DNA from 2 places in the Ochrobactrum sp. EDr1-4 genome. Region 2 is predicted to be linked to the other one. Evidence: riboswitches for the same ligand, from Rfam matches in the RefSeq annotation. Region 2 holds a riboswitch; the other holds the start of a gene.
What was found. Region 2 has a riboswitch for cobalamin ahead of ACOZHT_RS07150 (ABC transporter substrate-binding protein). Riboswitches for the same ligand answer to the same signal wherever they lie in the genome.
Positions count from the first base shown of each region.

Region 1: it holds a riboswitch for cobalamin, as region 2 does, so the genes downstream of both, ACOZHT_RS23655 (DUF1852 domain-containing protein) here and ACOZHT_RS07150 (ABC transporter substrate-binding protein) in region 2, are expected to answer to the same signal.

Region 1 covers NZ_JBLZOF010000016.1:42,969-48,905, forward strand. Annotated here, with positions in the region: partial or broken gene ACOZHT_RS23645 (flavin reductase) at 193-363, opposite strand; gene ACOZHT_RS23650 (methionine synthase) at 390-1,418, opposite strand; gene ACOZHT_RS23655 (DUF1852 domain-containing protein) at 1,445-2,494, opposite strand; cobalamin riboswitch at 2,593-2,804, opposite strand; cobalamin riboswitch at 3,081-3,277, shown strand; gene ACOZHT_RS23660 (epoxyqueuosine reductase QueH) at 3,498-4,037, shown strand; gene ACOZHT_RS23665 (hypothetical protein) at 4,089-4,250, opposite strand; gene ACOZHT_RS23670 (fasciclin domain-containing protein) at 4,835-5,392, shown strand; gene ACOZHT_RS23675 (alpha/beta fold hydrolase) at 5,453-5,937, shown strand, end outside.
Region 2 covers NZ_JBLZOF010000002.1:164,827-170,763, reverse strand. Annotated here, with positions in the region: gene ACOZHT_RS07180 (MgtC/SapB family protein) at 1-427, shown strand, start outside; gene ACOZHT_RS07175 (YdcH family protein) at 464-700, opposite strand; gene ACOZHT_RS07170 (hypothetical protein) at 899-1,045, shown strand; gene ACOZHT_RS07165 (tripartite tricarboxylate transporter permease) at 1,079-2,623, opposite strand; gene ACOZHT_RS07160 (tripartite tricarboxylate transporter TctB family protein) at 2,635-3,132, opposite strand; gene ACOZHT_RS07155 (Bug family tripartite tricarboxylate transporter substrate binding protein) at 3,129-4,079, opposite strand; cobalamin riboswitch at 4,309-4,538, shown strand; gene ACOZHT_RS07150 (ABC transporter substrate-binding protein) at 4,706-5,734, shown strand; gene ACOZHT_RS07145 (FecCD family ABC transporter permease) at 5,758-5,937, shown strand, end outside.

The sequences.
Region 1 (5,937 bases), on a different contig from region 2:
AAGTATCGACAGCCCTTAAACAGAACGATGCCTTATTACCAGTAAGTGTTCGACGATACGGATCTGGAGCGTGTCGCGCTTAATTATATTCACTACGCTCACTCTAACTCTTTATTGTTAGGTATGTCGTTGTCGGGAAGCTGCTTCATACTTTTTCGTGACATGCTTTAGATTTCCAGCCAACAAACCCCGCACCAGGGTCGCGGGCGTGTCGCTGACGCTGCAGACCGCCGAAGCTGTAAAGCCATAACGTCTGTTTTCGTGTATCGTTGTCACAACACTAACTGCAGAGCCGAGGCGCGACATGCCATTGCGAAACGCAGCTTTGTCTACCTTGTCGAAGCGATGGTTGATAAAATTCATGTCGGCCTCTTGCAACTCAGCCAGGACTAGGCCGAAAGCTCTCTTCTGATAATTTCCGCTCCTGCACCTAAAGCACCCAGTTTGCCTCGTGCAACATGACGAGGCAGTGGCGCCATACCGCAATTTGTGCATGGATAGAGCTTATCGGCATCCACGAACTGAAGTGCTTTTCTCAAAGTGTTAGCAACTTCCCCAGGGGTTTCGATATTTTGAGTTGCAACATCAATGGCCCCCACCATCACCTTTTTGCCCCGCAGCAATTCAATGAGATCTATCGGAACATGAGAGTTATGGCATTCAAGCGAGATGAGATCGATATTGGATTTTTGCAGCTTGGGGAAGGATTCCTCATATTGACGCCATTCGGAACCAAGACTCTTTTTCCAATCGGTGTTGGCCTTAATTCCGTAGCCATAGCAAATATGGACAGCTGTTTCACACTTAAGACCCTCGATTGCTCTTTCGAGGGTCGCAACGCCCCAATCATTAACATCATCAAAGAAGACGTTGAATGCCGGCTCATCGAACTGAATAATGTCGACGCCAGCAGCCTCCAGTTCCTTGGCTTCTTCATTGAGTATCTTTGCAAATTCCCACGCCAGCTTTTCACGGCTCTTGTAGTGAGCATCATAAAGCGTGTCGATCATGGTCATGGGACCAGGCAAGGCCCATTTGATTGGCTTCTGGGTCTGCTGACGTAAAAACTTGGCGTCTTCGACAAAAACTGGCTTCGGGCGGGATACAGCACCAACGACTGTCGGCACACTCGCATCATAGCGGTTGCGGATTCTGACTGTTTCACGCTTTTCAAAGTCAACACCGTCGAGATGCTCGATAAACGTCGTGACAAAATGCTGGCGCGTTTGTTCCCCGTCACTGACGATATCGATACCTGCGTGTCGCTGATCGTCTAAGGACAAGCGCAGAGCATCCTGCTTACCTGCGATTAATTCCTCACCTTGTAACTTCCAGGGTGACCAAAGTTTTTCCGGTTCTGCAAGCCAGGAAGGCTTTGGCAAACTGCCAGCGGTAGACGTGGGCAATAGTCTTTTCATGATAGGCTACCTTATCTTTTGGCTCATCAACGGGTGTAATTGGCAGACCATTGCTCAAGGACGGTCTTGTACGGTGTCATGAAGTGCTTCTCAGCAAACTTTCCCTGCTCGACAGCAAGCCGACTACGCTCGTCACGATCGTAGTCGATGCGCGTCAGCGAATAGTCCTCATGCTTCAGGCTAGGCTGATAACAGACGCCAGCTATTGAATTCGCGTTATAAATCTCTGGTCGGTAGATCTTTTGAAACGATTCCATCGTGCTAATCGTGCTGATGAGCTCGAGATTGGTATAATCATCGAGAAGATCACCGACAAAATAGAAGGCAAAAGGCGCAACACTATTCGGCGGCATGAAGAAGCGGACATGCAACCCCATTTTCTGAAAATATAGATCTGTCAAAGACAATTCATTTTGCTGATATTCAGCGCCCAAAATCGGATGGAAATTGCCCGTCCGATGATATGTTTTACTGCTGGATGCACTCAAGCAAATGACAGGTGGCTTACGAAAACTCTCTTTATAAGCATCCGAGTTAAGGAAAGACTTGAAAAGTTTTCCATGCAGATCACCGAAGTCAGCCGGAATGCTGAAGGTGGCGCGATCCTTGTTATAAGCCGGCAGAACTACGCTGAAATCGTAATCCCGAACGTACGAAGAGAAATTATTACCGACGATACCGTCAATACGTTCACCCGTCATTTGATCAAAGATATTGGCTTTTAAAATTTCAATCAGAGGAAAAGTATTTTTATTACCTTCTGCATCGATGTTCATTTCAACCGAGATAATCTCAAGCTCCACAGAATAACGATTGCCTTCGGGATTGTCCCAAAACGCCAGAGCGTTGAAACGATTGTCAACCATTCTCAAAGCGTTACGAAGGTTCTCCCGGCGGTTCTCCCCTCTGGCCAAATTAGCAAAGTTTGTCGTGATACGCGTATTGTCTGAAGGATGATAGTGTTCATCAAAAAGCTGGCTTTTAAGACGAAAAGTGAAGTCGTGATGCCGCGTCCTCTGCTGACAGTCGACAAATGGCTCGCCGCTTGCGGCGACTGGAATTACGGCTTGAGACATAGCTCACCCCAATATGTTGGGGGCATGGGTAAGCGAACGCATAGCAATACAGACCCCTAAGCGGTCTTCGCTACGGCACACCGGGACACCCCGCCCGTGGACGTTATTTTGCTAAGGCAGGTCTCCTGGCTCACGGGTTATCGCCATAGTCCGTCTTCCCAGGTCGAACCCCAGTGACACAGTGGACAACAGCTTACCGCTTACAGTTGCGGGGGCAGCGCCGGCTTTCCCGAATAACAGGGCACCGACTTCCCTCTTAGCCCCGGCGTGTCAGAGCGACAACCGGAGAACCTAGGCAAAACTATAGTCCCGCATCAGGCCCGCCATGTCAAGATCATATAAAGAAATGTTTATGTCTTTAAGCGGAAGGCAAAAGATTGCCGATACCTGATGCGAAATTGCTCCACTTGCTTCAGGTGCTTTCCCCACAGTCTTCTCAGCCCAGGAAGGCTGTGAAACAGCACACACCTCATTTTGATGGCCCGAGCCAAAGATCAAGGATTAAAATGCAGGACGCATTCCTATCTAGTCATCGCGAAATGGCATGGCGTATCGTTTGAGTTTGACAGAAGCTGGTACTTGTCATGTTTTTCACCACGATACAGGTGCCGGAGGAAACTCCGGGTAAAAGGGAATCCGGTCGGGCCAACCAAATCCGGAACTGCCCCCCGCAACTGTAGGCGGCAAGCGCACCCGATATGCCACTGGCGCTATGCACGCCGCGAAGGACGGGGGAAGCAAAAAACCGCAAGTCAGAAAATCTGCCTGGATCGTCCACCTGTTCTGACCGCGGGCGGCGTGTCAGGAGCGGCTTCTCCGTAACGGTGATACCGGCTTCGTACATTTTTTCGTACGGAGCCTTGTTCATTCATCGGTTTGCATCTTTGCGGTCGGCTCGGAGGTGTGTCACGATTATGGAAATTCAAATGCCCGAATTAATCCCGCCTGGCGGAGAAAAAAAGTGCTCCTGCATTCGTGTTGCGCGCCCTGCTCCGGCGGAGTGATGGAAGCGAGGCTCGCGTCTGGCATCAATTATGCGATTTTCTTTTACACCCCAACATCCATCCATAGCGAGAATACCTACTGCGCAAGGACGAAAACATCCGTTTTGCCGAAAAACACGGCGTTGCATTCATTGATGCCGATTATGAAGGACAATTGCTTCGCCCGTGCGAAGGGGATGGAATGGGAGCCGGAACGCGGCGTCCGCTGCACTATGTGCTTTAACATGCGCTTTGAACGGACCGCTCTTTATGCCCATGAGAATGGATTTCCGATCATGACTTCATCGCTCGGCATTTCACGTTGGAAGAACATGGCGCAGATAAACGATTGCGGTAAACGAGCCGCAGCACTTTACGAAGAACTGTCCTATTGGGAATATAACTGGCGTAAGGGCGGCCGTTCTGCCCGAACGATTGAGATTTCCAAACGCGAAGAATTCTACCAACAGGAATATAGTGGCTGCGTTTACTCTCTTCGCGACACCAATAAGCATCGCCGCGAGCAGGGTCGGGACTCCATGCAACCAGCTAAGCTTTAATACAGCAATAACAAATCGTGAGCCGGATGATCTATCAAACCCACCCCTCAATCAAATCGCAATGGCCTCAGCCAGATCAGCGGCCATTTTTTGCCGGAAAGATTTCGCGTCTGGATAGACGATTGTCGAAGCCCTGTAAGTCGGCACGGCCAAATTTTTGAAGCCTTCGTGCGAAACTTCGGAGTGATGAACACATCGTGTTGAATCGTGCATGGAATTTCCTTCCTCAGATGGGAAAGGTATTAAGCTCTGTTCATTCGGCGCATCAATCCATGGGCATGCATGACTTCATAACCAAATCTTATATTCTGCTTTTTAGGACGTATGATCTGTAAAGAAACGATTTAGAAATTAAATCTGCATCACTTCAAAATGAGGCTGGGCCTGAATGAGTGTCAGTCAAGAACTGATCCCGATAATGATTGGCAACAACAGAAGTTAGAAAATACCGTCCGTTGTCGATCAATCATATCTATAAACAACTGCCGTTCCTCTCTGCAATACCATAGGACGCGTCCAACCAATGCAGTTATTAAAAGGCTTCTCAATGAACAGCGAATGCGACGCTTTCACATTGTCATAATATGACACTTATTAACACGGACAAGCGGACGTTATTTCGCTTCACGTCCTATTCAAATTTCCCAACTAATGCGGATGTTCCTCGTGGCACTATAGTCACGACGGAATATTATTATTCTGAAGACTGATCTGATCCACTGGCAAATTCGTATTTCGACATGCCCTCAATAATGTGGGTGGTCCGGTAAAAGTCCGGGTTTAGGGAGGAGAATGAAATGATGCGTTTTTCGAAACAGGCACTCACAGTCGCCGCTATTTTTTCCGTGATCTCTACCGCGGCATTTGCTGAAAATCCGAACGTCGGCGGAGCAGCAATGTATGACAACAAAACCATTGTCGACAATGCAATGAATTCCAAGGATCATACAACGCTCGTCGCTGCCGTTAAAGCTGCAGGTCTGGTAGATACGCTCAAAGGAAAAGGCCCCTTTACAGTTTTCGCGCCAACCAATGAAGCTTTCGCTGCCTTACCAGAAGGAACAGTCGATACTCTTCTGAAGCCCGAAAACAAAGACAAGTTGACGAAGATACTCACCTGTCACGTTGTTGCCGCCGCCGCGATGTCAAAGAATATCACTAAAATGATAGCCGACGATATGGGAACACACGACATCAAAACAGTGGGCGGCTGCGTTCTAAAGGCCAAAGAGGCGATGGGCAAGATTACGCTTACCGATGAAAACGGAACAGTTGCTCACGTAACAATAGCAGACGTAAAACAGTCAAACGGAGTAATACACGTTATTGATAAGGTGCTGTTACCTAAAATGTAACAGGTTTCAATGTGAATAAACGGCTCCGACCGGATAGCCTGTCCGGCCGGAGACACTAAAATGCGTCCGGTTACGCATGTTTTGAGGATGACGATGAACATACAGGAGAATGCAATTTCTTTTGATGTGGGAGGTTTTCGACTAAACAGCATTCTTATCTCCTCCAAATCTTTAGCGGCGGGGAATACGGCGCTATTCATTCATGGAGCGAGTACCAGCCTTCTTGATCCTCTTTACACATTTCATAATAAGCGCTTTGACGATATTCAGATGCTTTTTGTAGACCGGCCCGGTCACGGGCGATCCGAAGAAGGACCCGTCGATAATATTCGCCCCGACGCTCAGGCCGATGCGATAGCCACACTCATGCAGAGACGCGGAATCGACAATGCAATCCTCATAGGCCACTCTTACGGTGGAGCGGTCACAGCCGCTTTGGCTGTTCGTTATCCCAAACTCGTAGGAGGTTTAATTTTCCTATCACCAGCTGTCTACCCGTGGGTTGGCGGCATATCATGGTATAATAATCTGGCAAAAGCTCCTAT
Region 2 (5,937 bases):
GGCAAGGATGTTGCTGGCAACTTTTCTTGGTGCTGTTATTGGTCTCGAAAGAGAGTGGCGAAAGCGACCGGCAGGTTTGAAGACTCATATGATGGTCTGTCTTGCATCTGCTACCTTCACAATCGTATCGCTCGAGCTTGTAAATGTGCCTGTTTTCGACGATCAGAATATTCGCATGGACCCTTCGCGTCTTGTCGAAGCGATCACCAGCGGTGTTGCGTTTCTTGCGGCGGGATTCATCATTTTTGCCAAGGGCCAGATTACCGGTATCACGACGGGTGCAGGTATGTGGCTTGCCGCAGCCATAGGTCTCGCAAGCGGTCTTGGACTTTGGCATATTGCGATGATAGCCACTGCAATCGCCGTTATTATGTTAATTGCGGTTGGGAAGATGGAGCGATCAGTTAGATCAGGCAGCGGCGATTAATGAGTGCCGCCGCTATCCTTTGGTGATGCAGGTTGGCTATTGGGCCAATGCCTGTTCAATCGTGTCTTTTAGTGCGAGTCGTTGTTTGCGAAGGTTTGTTTCCTCTTCCTGACTGACAGGGGATATCTTCGTTTCAGCACGGTGAATCTGGTCGTTAACCGCGTCATACTCTTCCAGAATGCGCGCGAAACGAGGGTCCGCAGCCTTCAGGGCATGAATAGCAACCAGTTGCCCTGGAAACTCTTCACCCAGTGTGTGAGGTGTGTTTGACATATTTTTCTCCTTCCTTTGATAAGCATAGTTTGTCAGCTGAAGGCGCAAGCCTCATTGATCCCGATCAATATTGAGTATTATCAGTACATACCGATTTCGCATGGCTCATATGCAAAGTGATACCTTCAAATAGAAGTTGCATAGCACCATCTCAAGAGTGCGGACTAATTCAACAATGTGTCCGTGATGGAGATGAAAATGTTTGCCCGTTTAAGTCGTGGTTTTGCGCAATTTGGTAGTGCTGTGCGCGCCTCTGCTGCACTACGTGTTGGTCATCAGCCGATGGCAAAAGATCTTGAGACACTCGGTATCGACGTGGCTCAGTTCCGCAAGATTCATGAATAAATTAAAGCTCCGGTTTTCCGGGGCTTTTTGTTATTAATCTTCGTCCGTTGCCATCTGCTTAAGCATATCAGCTTTGCCACGGCTGCGCATAATCATCGGCACCACGACGGCAGCAATTGCCAACGTAATGAGCGTGATCGATACCCATGAATTGACGAGTGTCATCGGATTACCCTGGCTGATTTGCAATGCCTGCCGTAGGCTTTTTTCGGCCATTGGTCCGAGGATCAGCCCGACGACAACTGGAGCTATCGGATATGAGAAGCGGCGAAGCACATAGCCTAGCAATCCGAAGGCTAGCAGCAGGCCAAGCTCAAAGGATACCGGAAGACCGAAAAGCATTGAAGTCGACGCATTTGCACCAATAGTGCCAAGCGTTGCGAACACGAGAATGCCAGCATAGAGCCAATGGCGCGGGATGGTCAGCATTTTAACCCACAGGCCGATCAAAGGCAGGTTAAGAACCAGTAGCATCAGATTGGCAACCAGAAGACTGGCAACAAGTCCCCAAACCAATGATGCATTGGTTACAAAAAGCAATGGTCCGGGTTGCAAGCCGAACTGCTGAAAGCCGGCCAGCATGATTGCGGCTGTTGCAGTGGTTGGCAGGCCGAGCGTGAGCAGTGGTACAAGCGTGCCCGCAGCGGATGCGTTGTTGGCTGCTTCCGGTCCTGCGACGCCTTCAATGGCACCTTTGCCGAACTCTTCAGGATGTTTAGAAAACTGCCGCTCTGCTGAATAGGAAAGGAAGCTCGAAACATCAGCGCCACCCGCAGGCATCGCACCGATCGGAAAGCCGATCGCTGTGCCTCGTAGCCATGGCATCCACGAGCGTTTCCAATCATTTTTCGTCATCCAGACAGAGCCTTTGACGGCGATAACTTCATCATCAGGACTGAGCTTCTTGGAAACAACGGCTAACGTTTCACCGATTGCAAATAGTGCAACTGCCAGCGTGGTCACATTGATGCCGTCAAGCAGGTTCGGTGTGCCCATTACGAGACGCGCTTGTCCGGTCAGTTGATCAATGCCGATAAGACCGAGCGTCAAGCCGATGAAAAGCGAAGTAAGACCGCGTAATGTAGAATCGCCGAAAGCCGCAGAGACGGTCATAAAGGCGAGTAGCATCAGCGCGAAATATTCGGATGGTCCGAAGGAGAGGGCAAATTTTACCACCCATGGTGCGACAAAGGCGAGGGCGAGGGTCGCAATCAAACCTGCGATAAACGAGCCGATGGCAGCGGTTGCGAGTGCTGGTCCGCCGCGGCCCGCGCGGGCCATTTTATTGCCCTCCAATGCCGTGACGATTGAGGCACTTTCTCCGGGTGTGTTGAGCAGGATAGAGGTGGTTGAGCCGCCATACATGCCGCCGTAGTAAATACCGGCAAACATGATGAGCGAACCAGCAGGGTCAAGCTTGTAAGTGACAGGTAAAAGAAGCGCTACGGTAAGCGCGGGGCCTATGCCCGGAAGTACGCCAACCGCGGTGCCAAGCGTGACGCCAATTAGCGCATAGATTAGATTAGCGGGTTCGAGTGCTACCAGAAGACCGCTGGCGAGAAGGCTGACTGTATCCATATACTTTCGCCTTAAACAAAGTGTTCAAGCCAGCCCGATGGTAGGGAAAGCTGAAGGCCGCGTGCAAAAATGAACCAGATTACGAATGCGAAGATGATGCCGACAGGTACGCTTATCCAGAATTTGCGATAACCAAATCCGCGAGCCGTTGCAGCAAAGAGCAATCCCGTCGCAATGGAAAAGCCAAGCGTTTTCATTGTTAGCATCTGAATAACGAGACCGCCAACGATCCACGCCATGGGGGCTATTTCCTGATGCTCACGCTCTGGAAATTCGCGTTTAAAAGCACTGATCACCGTCCAAATCGACAGAATGAACAGTCCGCTCGCTATGATGTAGGGAACCGTTTTTGGTCCAACGGGCGAGTATGAGAGAACATTATTGCCATAGGCGGTTGACCACGCGATGGCTACGGCAACCGCGCCTAGAATAAAAGCTATGACAAGAGCTGCGTAATCAGGCGCCGTTCCAGTGGAACGGCGCTCTCCCTCTTTTTCAATGACTGTCATTTTACGAGGCCAATATCCTTGAGGATGGTTCCCGTTGAAGTGACGTCTTTCTTAAGCTGTTCCTTGAAGTCGTCGCCCGCAAGATAAGTGTCTGCCCAGCCTTTATCTTTCAGTGCTTTCTGCCAGGATTCAGACTTCACCATCTTTTCAACGTCGGCATTGATTGCCGCTTCTTGCTCAGCGGTAATGTCAGGTGCTGCACCCACCATGCGCCAATTCTGGATTGAGACATCAACACCACCTTCTTTGAAGGTTGGTGAATCTATGCCTTCAATGCGCTCGTCGCTTGAAATGCCGATGATGCGTAGCGTGCCAGCCTTGATTTGTGGATCAAACTCGCCATAGCCGGAAATGCCGACAGTCACCTGATTGCCGAGGATTGCGGCAAGGGCTTCACCGCCACCGGAAAATGCGATGTAGTTCACTTTTGTAGGATCAACGCCAACGGCTTTTGCAAAAAGTCCGGCTGTAATGTGGTCAGTACCGCCTGCCGAACCGCCGCCCCATGAGACCGAGCCGGGATCTGCTTTGAGCTTTGTAACCAGATCGCCTAGGTTCTGAATATCAGATCCTGCGGGAACAACGATGGCTTCATATTCGCCGGTCAGGCGTGCAATCGGCGTAATAGCATCGAGATTCACAGGGGAGTTGTTGGTCAAGATCGCGCCGACCATAACATAGCCGCCAACAATAAGCTGGCTTGGATCACCCTTGTTCTGATTAACGAACTGCGCAAGCCCAATAGTACCGCCAGCGCCAGGAACGTTGATGACCTGAACACTGCCGGAAATCTTCTCGTCCTGCAACACGCTCTGCATGGTGCGTGCAGTCTGATCCCAGCCGCCGCCCGGTGCCGCAGGTGCCAAAACCTTATAGTCTTCAGCCGATGCTGCACTCGCGATTGCAAGCGCTGCGACCGACGAAATGGCCAAAATCCATTTACGCATAAATCCTCCCGAAATGCACTTTTCGCGCATTGTGCTGCTATCTTTTCGATAGCCCTCCTCAAACCCCTTCACCTCTCCCAAGGTGAAGACTCCTGATCTGGAGATTACAACAGGGATTTACAATACGCTAGCGCGAGACTGTTTGAGACCCGGCCCATTAGCATAAAGTCTAAGCAATTTTTAATCGATGATTTAGTGGCTTGCGTCGCTTGACCTTGCTGATACCAGAACGTAATAGAGTTACGACGGTTCCCCGACCGAGAGCGAAGGGGATTAATAGGGAACACGGTGAGGACGACCCAAAAGGGACCGAGACCGTGGCTGCCCCCGCAACTGTAAGCGGATTGCCGTTCATCCCTGTGACGCCCAAAGGCGTCATGCCACTGAGTTTAACTCGGGAAGGCAGATGAACAGCGAATATTCGTGAGCCAGGAGACCTGCCGTCTAACGTAGTCCATGGTCACGGGCGGGGATGCCCGGTGCAGGAGTTGGTTATGACAGCTATTAACGTCGCAAGACGTCACCTCCCTTTGTCATTCATATCCCCGGATATGTCCGTTCTCTATACGCGCCGGATCACATCCGCCGTTTGATACGGCTTTTCTCACATCATTTCGGGGATTCAAATGAAACTCATCGGCAAGTTGCCGTTTGGCGCAATCGTTGGCGCTGCAAGTCTTTTCGTAACTGGTTTTGCGGCTGAAGCAGCCGAAACGCAGTATCCGCTGACGTTGAAAAATTGTGCGCGCGACGTGACATTTAAACATGTGCCAGAACGTGCGGTGGCCGTTGGTCAGAGCAGCGCAGAAATTTTATACCTTCTGGGCCTCGGAGATAAAATGGTCGGCACAGCTTTGTGGGTTGGGCCTGTCCTCAAAGGCTACGAAGAAGCCAATGCCAAGGTAAAGCGTCTCGCGGATAATGATCCGAGCTTTGAGAGCATTCTGGCGGAAAAACCTGACCTTGTTGCCAATCAGTTCCAATGGCAGATTGGACCTGAGGGTGTTGTGGCGAAGGCTGAGCAATTCGAAGAATTGGGCGTTCCGGTTTATACGTCTCCAGCCGATTGCATTGGAAAAGACAATTCAGACGGCGGTGATGGCGTTCGTCACAACGCCTTCACCATGGATCAGGTGTATCAGGAAATCGACGAACTCGCGCAGATCTTCAATGTGCAGGATCGCGGCGCAAAGGTTGTTGCTGATCTGAAAGTACGTGAAGACGCAGCACGTAAGAAGATCGCATCTGCCGATGGCAAGCTTTCGGCTGTTGTCTGGTTCTCCAGTGCAGAGCTCGATATTGATCCTTATGTTGCGGGCAAGAACGGTGCTCCAGCCTATATTCTGAAAACACTTGGCATCAATAATATCATTGATAGTGAAGAAGAGTGGCCGACTGTTGGCTGGGAAACCATTGCCAAGTCCAATCCGACAATTATCGTCGCGGGCACTATGGATCGTCGTCGTTTCCCTGCTGATGATGTTGCAGTTAAGCGCGAATTCCTCAAGAGTGATCCGGTCGCAAGCCTGATGCCAGCTGTTAAAGATGGTCATGTGTTCGATATGGACGCACAGGCAATGAACCCGACTATTCGTACCATCGAAGGTATTGAAACGCTGGCCGATGCCATTGCAGCTTCAGGCCTGAACAAGTGACAACACGCTCAGCCACAGCCGGAATTCTGACTTCGAGAAGCGCAAGCAGTAGGGTGCTTTTGGGCACACTGGCGCTTGTCTTGTTGCTCGGCGCGCTGTGGCTGGGCGCCGCTATTGGTGAAACGTCAATACCTTTGGACGTGGTGGCAAAGACTATTGCCAACCGCATCTGGAATGCTGGTTATCCGCTCGAACCTATCGAT